Regions from separate parts of the Glaciecola sp. G7-5 genome, predicted to be linked through region 2. Evidence: predicted binding sites of a transcription regulator. Region 2 holds the regulator's gene; each other region holds the start of a gene.

The links. The regulator sigma-54, encoded in region 2, starts transcription at its own class of promoters, with help from an activator protein. The targets are predictions, from matches to a motif close to GTTGGCACGNNNNTNGNNT.
Region 1: a site for sigma-54 is predicted at 2,029-2,047, ahead of flhA (flagellar biosynthesis protein FlhA). Genes of this name have one in related genera too.
Region 3: a site for sigma-54 is predicted at 1,420-1,438, ahead of AC0L6H_RS18900 (flagellar basal body rod protein FlgF). Genes of this name have one in related genera too.
Region 4: a site for sigma-54 is predicted at 1,939-1,957, ahead of AC0L6H_RS01340 (DUF1328 domain-containing protein). Genes of this name have one in related genera too.

What each region holds. Positions count from the first base shown of each region.
Region 1 is NZ_CM147892.1:4,192,452-4,196,444, reverse strand. Features, by position in the region: gene fliQ (flagellar biosynthesis protein FliQ) at 1-24, shown strand, start outside; gene fliR (flagellar biosynthetic protein FliR) at 26-802, shown strand; gene flhB (flagellar biosynthesis protein FlhB) at 836-1,969, shown strand; gene flhA (flagellar biosynthesis protein FlhA) at 2,089-3,993, shown strand, end outside.
Region 2 is NZ_CM147892.1:2,374,481-2,378,473, reverse strand. Features, by position in the region: gene lptC (LPS export ABC transporter periplasmic protein LptC) at 1-103, shown strand, start outside; gene lptA (lipopolysaccharide transport periplasmic protein LptA) at 72-758, shown strand; gene lptB (LPS export ABC transporter ATP-binding protein) at 755-1,483, shown strand; gene AC0L6H_RS10435 (RNA polymerase factor sigma-54) at 1,640-3,175, shown strand; gene hpf (ribosome hibernation promoting factor) at 3,201-3,488, shown strand; gene ptsN (PTS IIA-like nitrogen regulatory protein PtsN) at 3,496-3,939, shown strand.
Region 3 is NZ_CM147892.1:4,281,314-4,285,306, reverse strand. Features, by position in the region: gene flgE (flagellar hook protein FlgE) at 1-1,173, shown strand, start outside; gene AC0L6H_RS18900 (flagellar basal body rod protein FlgF) at 1,531-2,274, shown strand; gene flgG (flagellar basal-body rod protein FlgG) at 2,314-3,102, shown strand; gene flgH (flagellar basal body L-ring protein FlgH) at 3,246-3,893, shown strand; gene AC0L6H_RS18885 (flagellar basal body P-ring protein FlgI) at 3,890-3,993, shown strand, end outside.
Region 4 is NZ_CM147892.1:321,465-325,457, forward strand. Features, by position in the region: gene AC0L6H_RS01320 (hypothetical protein) at 1-146, opposite strand, end outside; gene AC0L6H_RS01325 (mechanosensitive ion channel family protein) at 184-1,116, opposite strand; gene AC0L6H_RS01330 (entericidin A/B family lipoprotein) at 1,246-1,395, opposite strand; gene AC0L6H_RS01335 (hypothetical protein) at 1,450-1,635, opposite strand; gene AC0L6H_RS01340 (DUF1328 domain-containing protein) at 1,714-1,890, opposite strand; gene acnA (aconitate hydratase AcnA) at 2,288-3,993, shown strand, end outside.

The DNA of each region.
Region 1 (3,993 bases), 1.8 Mb from region 2:
AGTATTCCTTCAGTGATTGGGTAAAATGGACGTATTAAGCGCTGACATTATTGATGTAATTAGTGACTATATGCTTGCATTTATGCGCATATCGGGCCTGTTTATATCTATGGTGGGCTTAAGCGCGCAAACCATTCCTACGCCAATTCGTAACTTACTTGCAATATTGTTAACGGCCATGATCGTACCTATGATCCCGCCGGTACCAATGGAAAATTTAGTCTCGCTTGGCGCCTTTATTGAAATTTTCAAGCAACTCACGATTGGCATTATGATTGGCTTTATATCAATGATGGTGATTAATACCTTTGTACTGGCAGGCCAAATCATCGCGATGCAAACGGGTTTAGGCTTTGCCTCTATTGTCGACCCTATCAATGGTATTAACGTGCCTGCAGTCGGTCAGTTTTATCTAATCTTAGCGACTCTGCTCTTTTGGACCTTTGACGGCCACCTTTTCATGATAGAGATGTTGGTAGTTAGCTTTGATGCTTTTCCCATAAACGACGCATGGTTTACCCCAGAGCAATTTGAACAAGTGGCGCTTTGGGCTGGCTGGATGTTTATTTCAGCAGTGACAATCGCACTTGCGCCGATTGTGAGCCTATTGATTGTGAACCTCGCCTTTGGTGTTATGACAAAAGCGTCTCCGCAATTGAATATATTTAGTATTGGTTTTGCTATCGCCCAGCTTACTGGCTTGTTTATTATTTGGTTGACCTTGGCCAACCAAGCTTACCATTTTGAACAGCAGTGGCTGCGCGCGCAAACCTTAATGTGTGATTTGGTACGAGCATGTTAATGCTTTTACTTATGATTATAGGAATATGCTGGCATGGCTGAAAAAGACGATTCCTTTGAAAAAACCGAGGAACCCACGCCCAAAAAACTCGAGGATGCTCGAAAAAAGGGCCAAATAGCACGTTCCAAAGAATTAGCAACCACTATGCTATTAGTCGTCAGCGCACTGGCTTTAATTGGTGTTGGCAAATCAATCGCTAAAGCAATGTATGACATCTACGAGCGGGCTTTTACCCTTTCTCGCGATGAAACCTATGATACAAAGCATATGTTTCAAATTTTAGAAAGTTCGGTGTCCCAAAGCACCTGGCCACTCATTACCTTTATGGTTATTGCGATGATTGGCGGTATTTATGGTTCAATTGCATTGGGAGGTTTTAACTTTACGTGGAGCTCTGCTGCGCCAAAAGGAAATCGTCTGAGTCCATTGCAGGGCTTTAAACGCATGTTTGGTCTCAATGCTATTGTAGAGCTATTGAAAGGTATTGGTAAGGTGCTAGTGATTTCTTCAATGGCCTATGCTGCCATGCAAATTTTTAAGGATGAAGCGCTTCATTTGGATATAGAACTCTATCCCATGAACATATTCCATGCTTTAGATATGATTGAATGGGCGTTTTTATTATTGTGCTGCGCCATGATACCTATCGCTTTAATCGACGTGCCGTATCAAAGTTTTAAGCATAATGATGAAATGAAAATGACCATGCAAGAAATTAAAGACGAACGAAAAAATGCGGAAGGTGACCCTATGGTCAAGCAACGAGTTCGTCGTATTCAGTATCAAGCATCGGCCAACAGAATGATGCAAGATGTGCCTAATGCCGATGTGATTGTAACCAACCCGACTCATTACTCTGTTGCGATTCAATATGATCAATTTGGTAATCGCGCACCAGTTATGGTTGCTAAAGGTCTAGACGAATTAGCGATGCATATTCGTAAAATTGGTAAAGCTCATGACGTACCCATTATCGAATCGCCTGCGCTAGCTCGTGCTATTTATTATTCTACCGAGGTAAACCACGAGGTTCCTCAAAAACTATTTATGGCGGTCGCGCAAATTCTAGCGTATGTCTATCAGTTGAAGGCGTATAAATCAGGCAAAGGAAAACGTCCTAGAGCGCTTAAGAAAGACTTTACGATCCCGCCAGAGCTTAGGCGATAAGCGGGATAAGCCTTCTTCAATTGGGCTTCATTGCAGAATAAGTTTAGTCAACATAAAGAGTTGGCACAAGAGTTGTAATACACCTTGTAACTACACTTAATATGTCAAAAATTTGTTGTATGCAATTAGCCCAAGTATTTCAAAAAGTAAATCAAAATAGCATAAAGCACGTTCTCAGTGGTTTAGGTGCACCCATCGTGGTTCTTGCACTTATGGGAATGGTGATTTTGCCCATGCCCTCTATTTTGCTCGACACTCTGTTTAGTTTTAATATTGCGTTGTCGCTTGTCATTATTTTGGTCTGTGTGTTTACTGCACGTCCTGTAGACTTTGGCATATTTCCCCTTGTATTGCTCGTGGCTACTGTTTTGCGCTTAGCGCTGAATGTAGCCTCTACTCGCGTAGTATTGCTTGAAGGACATAACGGAGGCGACGCCGCTGGAAAAGTCATTCAAGCATTCGGTGAAGTGGTAATTGGCGGAAATTATGTAGTGGGCGTTGTCGTTTTTGCTATTTTGTTAATCATCAACTTTAAAGTCGTAACCGCGGGTGCCGGGCGCATATCAGAAGTAAGTGCACGTTTTACGCTTGATGCGATGCCGGGTAAGCAAATGGCGATTGATGCTGACCTAAACGCAGGTTATATCGACTCTGATCAAGCACGTAAAAGACGCGAAGAAATCACGTCAGAAGCTGATTTTTACGGCTCAATGGACGGTGCGTCAAAATTTGTAAAAGGTGATGCGATTGCTGGGCTTTTCATTATGTTGATTAACATAGTAGGTGGCCTATTTATTGGCATGTATCAGCATTCACTTGGCTTTAACGACGCCATGGAAGTGTACACGGTATTAACCATTGGTGATGGTTTGGTGGCACAAATTCCGTCTTTATTATTATCAGTGGCTACCGCCATTATTGTGACTCGTGAAAACGACAGTCAAATTATGGGCGAAGAAGTACGTGAACAATTAGCGAATCGTAAAGCCCTTTATATTACTTCAGTTATTCTGTTTATCATGGGTGTTGTCCCGGGTATGCCGCACTTTGCATTTTTAACTTTTTCTGCAGTAGTGGGCGGTTATGCTTTTTATCGCGATCAACAGAAGAAAAAGTTGAGCGAAGAAGCTGCGAATTTAGAAAAACTGCCAGAAACAACCAATGCTATGGCTGAAGTAAAAGAATTGAGTTGGGACGATGTGCAGCCGGTGGATATTATTGGGCTTGAAGTTGGCTATAGACTTATTCCTATGGTCGATAAATCTCAAGGCGGTGAGCTACTCAGTCGAATCAAAGGCGTACGTAAAAAGCTTTCACAAGAACTTGGCTTTTTGGTGCCGCCAGTGCACATCCGTGACAATCTAGATTTTTCACCAAATGCTTACAATATCTCCATGCTTGGTGTGAGTGTTGGTGATTCTCAAATAAGCCATGACAGCGAATTGGCAATTAACCCTGGTCAAGTCTTTGGCGCCTTAGAAGGCACGGTAACAAAAGACCCTGCATTTGGCCTTGAAGCTGTGTGGATTAAAGCCTCGCAGCGTGAACATGCGCAAACCTTAGGGTATACCGTGGTCAATGCACCAACGGTTATTGCAACTCATCTTAGTCAATTACTGACCAATCATGCACATCAATTATTAGGTCATGAAGAAGTTCAGCAATTGCTCGATATGCTTGAGAAAACGCACCCTAAATTAGTTGAAGGGCTTGTCCCTGATGTGCTGTCGTTGAGCTTGGTTGTTAAAGTCTTGCAAACCTTACTAAGCGAAGGGGTGCCGATTAGAGACATGCGTACCATAGTGCAAACGCTTTCAGAATACGGACCAAAAACGCAAGACCCTGACGTACTGGTTTCAGCATTACGTATTGCACTTAAGCGCTTGATTGTGCAAGAAATAGCCAATGGTGAGCAAGAAGTCCCTGTTATTACATTAGCTCCTGAATTGGAACAGATGTTGCATAAGTCATTGCAAGCAGGTGGTGATGATGGCGCAGGAATTGAACCCAGCTTAGCTGAGAAA
Region 2 (3,993 bases):
CCTCAATTATGAGGTTAACAGCATTGGCATCTTTGGTAATTTAACGACCCAACAATACGAGTTTAAACAACATGTACAGACCCAATTTAACCCCGTTCTTTAATCTACGCCTTGCAAAAGGCGGCGATGCCAAAGCTAATAACGGCGGTCAAAGCAATTACGCAGTTAAGCTGAATAAGTCTGTACGTAGGAAGGGCTTATATGCCAGCATCTTGGCTAGCTTGTTGGTTGTCAACCTTGGGAGTAAAGTCATCGCGGCGCAATCAACACCGCCCTCAAGTGAGCAAAGCACCATTGCGACCGATTTTTTATTGCCGGTCACCGCAAAATCCAAAAATCAATCTGTCGATGGTAAAACTAAAACTTCAATTTTCATCGATAATGTAATAATACGCCAAGGTAGTCTTGAAATCTTAGCCGATAAGGTTGTTGCAGATGCGACCGCAGGTAAAGGCAAAGAGGTCATCACTGCAACGGGGAATCCTGCTAGTTATAAACAGAAGCTTGAAGATGGCTCGGTGGTCACAGCCAGTGCAAATGAAATAAAATATGAAGTAGAAATACAAACGATTTCTTTAAAAGGCAATGCTGCAATTAACCAAAACGATATTAAGGTTAATGGTGACTCTATCGCTTTTAACATGGCCAAAGAACAAATTATTGCCTCAACTGATGCCAATAGTGAAATCCCAGTAACGACCGTATTGAGTCCAGGTGCCTTCGTTTCAGATAAAAAAGACGATGAGGACAAACCGTGAGCAGTACATTATCCGCTAAACATTTAGCCAAGTCCTATAAGTCACGTCAAGTAGTACGAGATGTGAGTATTGAAGTATCGACCGGGCAAATAGTGGGTTTATTAGGACCAAACGGCGCAGGCAAAACCACTACCTTTTATATGATTGTGGGTTTAGTTCCCTTAGATAAGGGCGATATCTTTATAGACCAAACCAATTTAAGTTTTCAGCCGATGCATGAGCGAGCGCGTCAGGGTATTGGATACTTGCCACAAGAAGCTTCTATATTCAGAAAGCTGAGCGTGTATGAGAACTTAATGGCAATTTTACAAACGCGCAAAGAGATTTCAAAAGAACAACGCGAACGCATTGCAGATGAACTGCTTGATGATTTTAATATTAATCATATTCGCAATAGTCTAGGCATGAGCCTGTCGGGTGGTGAACGCAGAAGAGTTGAAATTGCTCGCGCATTAGCCGCTGATCCTAAATTTATTTTACTAGATGAACCATTCGCTGGTGTCGATCCTATATCGGTGAATGACATAAAGAAGATTATTTATCAGTTGAAAGAGCGCGGCATTGGCGTACTCATTACCGACCACAACGTTAAAGAAACCCTCGATGTTTGTGAAATAGCCTATATTGTTAGCCATGGGGAACTTATTGCCTCGGGCAGTGCACAAGAAGTACTTTCGAACCAGACGGTGAGAGATGTTTATTTAGGTGAACAATTTTCTTTGTAATGACTCGCTAAAGCGCTATCATGTAGAAAAGTGAGTGCTTAGTCGTTGATAGCTTCAGCATTATGTCAAAATAGACAGGAACCGATGTTTCCTACAATTGGAGAAATTAGAGCCCCTTATGCAAAAACACCGCATTAATAAAGTAGAAGGTCAGTAATGAAACCTTCGTTGCAGCTCAAGTTTAGTCAACAACTTACCATGACTCCTCAATTGCAACAGGCAATCAAGTTGTTGCAGCTTTCTACTCTGGATTTACAACAAGAGATTCAAGAAGCCCTTGAATCCAATCCATTATTAGAGACTGCAGAGCATGATGTAGAAAGCAATAGTGCGTCATCGGATGACAATCAAACCCTTGATTCTCGCACTGATAAAGAACAGTTGTCAGTGAGTGCCGAAGCGACAAACAACAACGATACAGCAATGGCCAACGGCGACACTGAAGTGCCAGATACTATGGATTCGCATGATGCGCTTGAGAATAGAGAACTGCCCGATGACTTGCCATTAGATAGCTCTTGGGAAGAGTATTTAGGGTCGACTTCAGCGCCAACGCGCATGACCGGTATTAATCCTGATGATGACTACGTTTTTCAAGGAGAAACAACCGAATCTATTCAAGACCACCTTATGTGGCAAGTAGAACTCACCCACTTTAGTGATAATGACAAATCTATCGCAATTGCAATTATTGATTCTATCGATGAATCAGGTTACTTGACCGTTAGTAGTGAAGAAATTCTCGAGAGTTTAGATAATGAAGACATAGAACTCGACGAAGTCGAATGTGTATTGAAACGCATTCAACGATTTGATCCGGTGGGCTCAGGCGCGCGTTCGGTAAAAGAGTGTCTACTCGTACAACTTCAACAATTTAACGAAGATACACCTTGGTTGGCGCAAGCTCGCAGTATTATTGATGAACATTCAGATTTAATTAGTAGCAAAGATTATCGTACCTTAATGCGCAAGACTCGCCTCAAAGAAGACCAACTTCGGGAAGTAATGCGTTTATTAAAAACCTTAAATCCTCGTCCTGGCAGCTCAATATCGTCACGAGAACCAGAATATATTGTGCCCGACGTAAATGTCTATAAGAAAAAAGGCGTGTGGACGGTTGAACTCAATAACGAAGCTCTACCTGCGCTGACGGTAAACGAAACCTATGCTAAATTGTCAAAAACGACTAAAAATCCGAACGATTCTCAATATATTAAGTCTCATTTACAAGAAGCAAAATGGTTTATAAAAAGCTTAGAGAGCAGAAATGAAACCTTACTTAAAGTGTCGCATTGTATTGTTGCCAAACAACGCGAATTTTTTGAGCAAGGGCCAGAAAAAATGCAACCAATGGTGTTGAATGATGTAGCCGAAATGGTCGATATGCACGAATCTACAATTTCGCGTGTAACAACCCAAAAATACATGCATACTCCCAGAGGTATTTATGAGCTTAAGTATTTCTTTTCGTCACATGTAGCAACGGAGTCAGGTGAAAATTGTTCTTCCACCGCTATCAGAGCCTTTATTAAGAAGCTCGTGGCTGACGAACCTGCGCATAAGCCATTAAGCGATAGCAAGATTGCGCAATTGCTTTCGGACCAGGGTATTAAGGTAGCTAGACGAACAATTGCAAAATACCGGGAATCGTTACATATTCCCCCTTCGAATCAACGAAAAAGCCTCGTTTGAGGCCAAGCATTAGAGGACGAGCATTATGCAAATAAACCTAACCGGTCATCATATCGACATAACAGAATCACTTCGCAATTATGTTGATACCAAATTTGAAAAACTCGAAAGGCATTTCGACCACATTAACAATGTTCATGTTATTCTCAACGTCGAAAAGCTCACTCAAAAAGCAGAAGCGACGCTTCACTTAAGTGGCGGCGAAGTATTTGCGAATGCCGAACACACAGATATGTATGCGGCCATCGACGGCCTCATTGATAAGCTTGACCGTCAGGTCATTAAACACAAAGAAAAACAGAAACGTCACTAAGTAGAATATGATAATAAATGACATCATTTCACTCGACCGAACTCAATGTTCGGTCGAATGTCATAGCAAAAAACGAATTTTCGAAGTCATCTCCGAGATTGCGGTCCAACAATCCCCTGAATTAGACCAAGTGGAAGTATTAAGCAGTTTACTGGCCCGCGAAAAAATGGGCAGTACTGGTATAGGGCATGGCATTGCTATCCCCCATGGCAAAATTAAAGACTTAAGCAATATGATTGCGGTGATAGTCACTAGTAGTCAGCCCATTGAGTTTGACGCTATTGACAGCAAACCTGTAGATATCTTCTTTGCCATATTAGTCCCTGAGGAACAAACCGATCAACACCTTCAAGCATTATCTGGTATTGCACGCAAACTGAGTAATAAGGACACCGTCAAGGCTATACGTAAAGCCACAAACAAAAATGAAATCGTCGCCGCGTTAGCCTAAACCTTTTCATGAACATAAGCGCAATAAAAACAAACGCATATGTAACTCTTATAA
Region 3 (3,993 bases), 1.9 Mb from region 2:
AGTTTGTCTTTTACCAACAACGCGCTCGATTTAGCGATTACCGGCAACGGCTTTTTTGCCACGGTACCTGAAATTACTTCCCGCGATTTTTCTTTTACGCGTGCCGGTCAGTTTAAATTGGATTCAGATAATTTTGTGGTCAATTCAAATGGCGACAATTTATTAGGTTTCCCTGTTAACCCCGATGGTACTTCAGCATCTGTGGCTCTAAGTACAACAGAACCAGTACGTATTCCAGATTCGTCAGGCTCACCGCAACAAACAACTGAAGTTGACGTACGCTTCAATCTACCTGCGGGTGACCAGGCTAAACCTGCTGCAGACTTTGATCCAAGCGATCCGCTTACTTATAACTCGGCAACCTCGGTTACTGTTTATGATTCACTCGGCGATAGTCATGTAATGACCTATTTCTTTTTGAAAGATAATGACCCGGCTTCTGTAAATGAATGGTATGTGGCAACCGCGATTGACGACCAATTAATTGATGCCACCAACTCTGATGGCACCGCTCCTGATGCAGCAACGGCGATTAATTCTTTAGGTACTAACACCGGCAATGGTGTAGCGGTGGCTAAAATTAGATTTAGCGACGGCGGTGATTTTGTCGGGATTGAATCAGCTGATGGTTTACCGCAACCCGACAGTAAATTTCAAACAGTCGCATTAGGCGGAACAATTCTAGCGAATGGTTCTGATGCAACTCAACAAATCTCGGTTGATTTTAATTTAGACTCACAGGGGGCTAACCCAAATGAACCAACTCAGTTCGCGTCAGCTTTTGAGGTGACATCACTTGAGCAAGACGGTTTACCGGTTGGACGACTAACGGGGATCGATATTTCTCCTGACGGTTTGGTGAGAGCGACATTCTCAAACGGTACATCTGAACCTATTGTTAGAGTTGCTTTAGCACGCTTTTCGAACGAGCAAGGCTTAACGCAACAAAGCTCTACTCAATGGAAAGAGAGTATTCTGTCGGGAGAAGCACTAGCTGGCGAAGCAACCACGGGTACTTTCGGTGACATTAATTCGTCGGCCCTAGAACAGGCTAACGTTAATTTGACGACTGAATTAATTGACATGATTATTGCTCAAAGAAACTTTCAAGCAAATTCGCGAGCCCTGGAAGTAAATAACCAACTTAACCAAACAATATTGAATATTCGATAGTATATAAAGGCTAGCGCAAAGCACCAAGGTGTTTAGCGCTAGCTTATTTTTGTCCACATCAAAACGGTTTCACTATGTTGGGGTTTGCTTTGGCATAGCAATGCCGCAAATGGCCAACATTTGCCTACACTTGCCACATGGCAGTGGCAAGTAAATGACATCAACTAAGTCACGCTTTTCTCCGGAAATATCCTAAAAACACCATATAAAACAATGTTTTATTTCTTCTTGGTGTGCATCATCCTTATTGGCATGTTACTTGCAAAAACTTCGTTATAGATTCACGAAGTACATACTTTGCTTCTAGCAAGGTTTGACTAATGTGCGATAACTAGCACAACAGGGCAGGGCAATAACATGGATAAATTTCTTTATATCGCAGCAAGTGGCGCCAAACAAGATTTGATGGCAACCGGTGTGCGCGCCAATAATTTAGCCAATGCTCAAACCAACGGTTTTAAGGCCCAGCTTGAACAAGCACGTGCAATGCCTGCATTTGGTGATGGATTTGCGTCTCGTGTTTTTAGTATGACTGAAAGCCCAAGTAATAACTACGAAGGTGGTCCCATGATCACCACTGACCGTGATTTAGATATCGCGGTACAAGGCGAAGGTTGGTTTAGTGTACAAACTGATTTAGGAGAAGAGGCCTTCACGCGCTCAGGTAGTTTAACCATTGGTGCTGACGGCTCCTTGCGTGACCCCAAAGGCAATCTAATGATGGGCGACAACGGCCCAATCTTTTTACCCATTCCCATCAATAATATTACGATTGCCGGAGACGGCACTATTTCTGCTCGTTTACAAGGCGCGCCTGAAAATGCAATAGAAGAAGTAGGGCGATTAAAATTAGTCAATCCACCTATTGATCAAATCAAACGCCGTGAAGATGGCTTGTTTGATTTAAAAAACGGCGAGATCGCGCAACAAGATCTAGCGGTTAGTGTAAAAGGCGGAATGCTCGAAGGTTCAAATGTGAACGCTGTGGACGAAATGGTCAATATGATTTCATTGCAACGTCACTACGAAATGCAGGTTAAATTAATGCGCAAAGCCGACAGCTTAGCAACAAGTGGCAACATGCTGCTTCGAATTATTTAATAAGATAATGCGAATGTTACATTCGCGGAGGTTAAGGTTATGCATCCAGCTCTATGGATAAGTAAAACAGGTTTAGACGCAGCTCAAACAGATGTGTCGGTAGTATCAAACAACTTAGCGAACGCCAGTACGGTCGGTTTTAAGAAAGACCGTGCAGTGTTTGAAGATTTGCTTTATCAAAATATTAATCAGCCAGGCGGCCGCTCTTCTGCCGACACTGAACTACCCTCTGGTTTAATGCTAGGAGCGGGCTCTAAAGTTGTTGCTACTCAAAAAACACATACTCAAGGCAACTTGTTGACTACCGAAAATGCGCTTGATTTGTCTATACAAGGTCGCGGCTTTTTTGAAATCCAAATGCCTGATGGCAGTCAGTCATACACGCGTAATGGCCAGTTTACCTTAAATGATCAAGGTCAAATGGTAACGCCTGGTTCTGGTTTTGTTTTGCAGCCGGTCATTACTTTGCCAGCTGATGCCCAGCAAATCACTATTTCTCAAGACGGCGAAGTCTCAGCGCAATTGAAAGGTCAAGCTGAACCTCAGGTGTTAGGCCAAATAAATATTACTGACTTTATCAACCCTGTTGGTTTGCAACCTATTGGACAAAATTTATATGTTGAAACAGGTGCATCGGGCGCCCCTATCCAAGGTGTACCAGGCTTAGAAGGTATCGGTAGTTTGTCTCAAGGTTCGCTAGAAACATCAAACGTGAATGTTACCGAAGAATTAGTGAATCTAATTGAAAGTCAGCGTTTATATGAAATGAACTCAAAAGTGATCTCATCGGTTGACCAAATGCTAGGCCAAGTGATTCAGCAACTTTAATGAATATATATTCGAACTTGCACATATTTTCGTCTTTTTATAGTACTAGCTTAACGAGGTTTTATATGGCTATTTATCGAGGACTTAAGCAATGGTTTAGTCGCCCTGTAGTTTCAGCCTTATTGATGGTGCTAGCGTTTGCTATGCTAAGTGGTTGCAACGCAACCAGCGAACAAAATGTTGCCGCGAACGACCCGTTTTATGCACCATCAGTACCGGTGGTAACACGCGATGAAATTGCGACTAGTGGAAGCTTATTTTCTGCTGCCATGGCCAATAGCTTGTATTCAGATGTAAAAGCAAGACGCGTGGGCGATATCATCTCAGTCACCTTACAAGAGAATACCAATGCAAGTAAAAGTGCAGGTTCAAGTTCATCTAAAGAAAGTACGGTAGATCTCAATCCTATTATGGGCTTAGGTGGCAATGCTATTCGTATTGGCAGTGAAGCTATCCAACTTGGTATCGACGGTTCAAATGAATTTAGCGGAGACGCACAAGCTAGCCAAAGTAATAGTCTGCAAGGCAGCATCTCGGTTACCGTCGTTGAAGTGCTACCCAATCAAAACTTAATAATACGAGGCGAAAAATGGCTCACCCTAAATAACGGTGATGAATATATTCGCTTAACTGGCGTAATACGACCAGCTGATGTGACACCAACTAACGAAATTCAATCCACAAAAATTGCCAATGCGCGCATTCAATATAGTGGTACAGGCAGTTTTGCCAGATCCCAAGAAAAAGGCTGGTTAACTAAGTTCTTCTCTTCAACATGGTGGCCATTATGATGCATGCTTGTTTTAAGTTTTTACTCAAATGTATTGCAAATTTATCAGTCGCTATTGTGCTTCTTGCCTATTGCGCACAGTTAGGTGCCGCGCAGCGGAT
Region 4 (3,993 bases), 2.1 Mb from region 2:
TTCGCCATAGCATCTAAATCTTTACCTTCCAGTAACACAGAATCTGGTGTGGTTTCGTCAACAACCATGTCGGTGCTAGCCATCGCAAAGCTGCTGATCATAGCGCTCGTTATAACGACTAATGTTTTGTTTTTGATAAATTTCATTTTAATCTCCTCATGAATCAATTGAAAAATGTTTTGCTTACGCAGCCGACTCATTTTTGGCTCCAGTGCTTTGCGTTTTCTGTTTTGACAACATCGCACTTAGCTTTTCTCCGCCCTTCGCATCAAAATCGAGTGTACGAATAGGGAACGGAATTAAGATGTCGTTTTGTGCTAACGCCTGGTGAATTTGATGCACTGCTTTATGTCTTGCTTGCATAAAGCCCACTTGCCCTGGGTAGTTAATCCAAAACCACACCAGTAAATTTACACTGCTGTCGCCAAAACCTTCCGCAAAGATTTCTACTTCAGTGCCTTCACATACAAAGTCTTCTTTAGATAAACAATCTTTAATAACATCAGACGCATTCATCACATCATCGGCATAAGATATCCCTACGGGTATCTCAATACGGCGTTGACCGGTAGTGGTATAGTTGGTAATGATGTTGCGAAACAAAATTTTGTTGGGAATGATTTCGATTTGCCCAAAAAATGTTTCAACCAAAGTGTTTCGAAGATTTATCGATTTTACCGTACCAAAAACGTCATCAGCTTCTATTACATCACCTATTTCAAAAGGCTTTCGAATGCCCATTGCGATACCAGCAATGAGATTTTCCGTCATATCTTGAAATGCGAAACCAATCGCCAAGCCTATGATCCCTGCGCCCGCTAACAACGACGTTACCGTTCCGGTCAGGCCAAGAAAGTCTAAAGCGATAAAAACACCAGCGATAAAAACTAAAGCCTTAAAAATTGCTGTCAATAAATCTGCAATTTGCGTTGATTCAAATACTCTATGGAGTAATTTCGACATTAAATGAGCCGCGATGCGGGCAATGATGGCAAAGACGAATATCATCACCAAAGCAACTACAAGATTAGGTAGATGCTTTATTGTTATCTCGAGCCAATTCTCCACTTTTCCGTGGATCAGCTTCCAAAAGTTATTTAATGCTTCAAATTCCATGATGTTTCCGTTTTTTCTGGTAGTTGTTGAACGGTGGTTTTGTATTTGTATGTGTTAAAGCGAATCGTCATCTAAGATGCGGCGCTTTTATAGCATGCGGCGCTTTGGCATTCGTAATGAGATAGATCATTATTCGTTTGCGTCTTCAGCGGTTTCCTGAATCTTTTCGCCTGCAGCTTCAATATCTTTACCCGCGCCTTCAATGGTTGCACAGCCTACTGATAGTAAAAGTAGGGTGCTGAGCAATATTGCAAAGCTTGTTCTGTGTCTGTAGATCATGTTCTTACTCCTTGAATATTTGAGGGAAAGCCCGCCAAAGCGGGCTATATCTAATTAACAATCTTTGTCTTTTGCATCAACGTTCTCTTTCACGTCTTCACAAGCATCTTCGACTGCGTTACCCGCATCTTCAACTACTTGGTCAAACTCTTCACCAGCGTCTTCTGCTGGGCCGTCTGAACATGCTGCTAAAGTAAATACAAACATGCTGCTTAGTAAAAGTGTGCTAAATTTTTTCATGGTAATCTTCATAATAATTTCCTTTTATAAATATCTTAAAATAGTTAGTTTATTTGTCTTTATATACCCTTCACATGTCTATGCTGAAGGTTTTTTGCCTCGTAGTGCATTTGCAACTAGTGAAATCACTAACAGCGCAATAAAGATGAAAAACAAAATCTGTGCTATTCCAGTTGCTGCGCCGGCGATGCCACCGAAACCAAAAACTGCTGCAATAATAGCGATAATAAAAAATGTAATTGCCCAACCTAACATAGGATTCTCCTTAGTATTTATATCGTTTTGTTAAAGTCACTTTCACTTATGCCATTTCAATGCCAAAATTTAAATCATTGATTTTATTGGCTTTATTTTTTATCTATTCAAAATTTACGTAAGTTTGAGAATTTTTTACAGTGTAAAGAGAATAATTTACCTAAATTGTACTAAGCTAATTTAGGTGCTAGGTGTTTACGCCCTTTTGAGAGTGCGTTACGTAATGATTATATAAACGGCAAAATAATTGCATTGAATTTGCTTAAAGACTCTTATAAGTATTGGAGAAAAAGCGGTTCTTCAAGGTTCTTAGCAGGCAATATCTATCTCACTTGAGATGCAAAAGCTAATAAAAGAGGGTTTATATATTTAGCAGGTTAACAACAAGGAAAATACAATGACTACGGCAAATAACTATATTTCAGAACTCACAATTAATGGTTCAAATTACCAATATTGCAAGCTATCTAACCTACAAAGCGATATATCGCATTTGCCACTTACAGCCAAAATTCTTCTCGAAAATCTTCTAAGGCACAGCAACGAAAGCTTCGTGCAAGAAAGCGATATAAAGGCCTTGGTAGAATGGGATACCAAAAGTCCTTCTACGACAGAAATAGCCTTTGTGCCATCCAGAGTCATTCTTCAAGATTTTACCGGCGTGCCAGCTGTTGTCGATTTAGCAGCAATGCGCAACGCCATGCAGGACTTAGGCGGTGACCCTAATAAAATCAATCCACTCAAGCCTGTAGATTTAGTAATCGACCACTCAATTATGGTTGACGAGTACGGTCAAGAAGACTCTTTTGAACACAATACAAAACTTGAGGTTGAGCGGAATAAAGAACGTTACCAATTTTTGAAATGGGGACAAAATGCCTTTGATAACTTTAAAGTTGTACCGCCTGGCAAAGGGATTGTGCACCAAGTTAATTTAGAGTTTTTGGCGCGTGTTACTTTTGTTGATGATGAGCAGAAAACGCCCGTTCTCTACCCTGACACATTGGTAGGGACTGATTCACACACCACGATGATTAATGGCTTAGGGGTATTAGGATGGGGCGTAGGTGGTATTGAGGCAGAAGCGGCTATGCTAGGACAGCCTGTGACTATGCTTATACCTGAGGTTGTCGGTATGGAGTTAAAAGGTAAATTACCAGCCGGAACCACCGCTACGGATTTAGTGCTAGCTGTTACCCAACAACTCCGTCAATTTGGAGTCGTTGGTAAATTTGTAGAGTTTTTTGGCGAAGGACTTAAATATTTAACAGTAGCTGACCGTGCGACTCTTGCGAATATGTCACCTGAGTATGGAGCAACCTGCGGTCTTTTCCCTATCGACCAGCAAACACTAGACTACCTTAGATTAACCGGCCGTAGTGAAAAACAAATCGATATTATTGAGAAATATGCTAAAGCACAAGACATGTGGGGAAGCGAAGCCCAGGCAAATGCGAAATACCATGCAACCTTGAGTCTGGACCTAAGTAGTATTGTTCCCTGTATTGCAGGCCCCAAAAGACCTCAAGATAAAATACCATTAGACCAAGCGGCAAGCGCCTTTAAAACATGGGTACAAGAACAACGAGATTTAGCTATCAAGCCGGAGGAAAAATCCAAAGAGCGCTTTGATGAAGAAGGAGGCGTTAACAATATTGGAGAGAAGTCCAACGTTTCTTGTGCATATAAAGGTCAAGACTTTGAGCTTAACGAGGGCGCTGTTGTCATTGCCGCAATTACCAGTTGCACGAATACATCAAACCCTTCTGTACTCGTTGCGGCTGCGATAGTCGCACAAAAAGCCAATCGCCTAGGTCTACAGGTAAAACCATGGGTCAAAACTAGCTTCGCTCCGGGATCTCAAGTCGTAACCGAATATCTTAACGAAGCAGGCTTATCAAAAGAGCTCAATCAACTAGGATTCAATTTGGTAGGTTACGGATGCACAACATGTATAGGTAATTCAGGCCCCTTGCCCGAGGCAATTTCAAACGCAATCAAGCAAGGAGACTTAACCGTGAGTTCGGTCCTCTCTGGTAATCGAAATTTTGAAGGCAGGATCCACTCTGATGTGAAAGCGAATTATTTAGCATCACCGCCTTT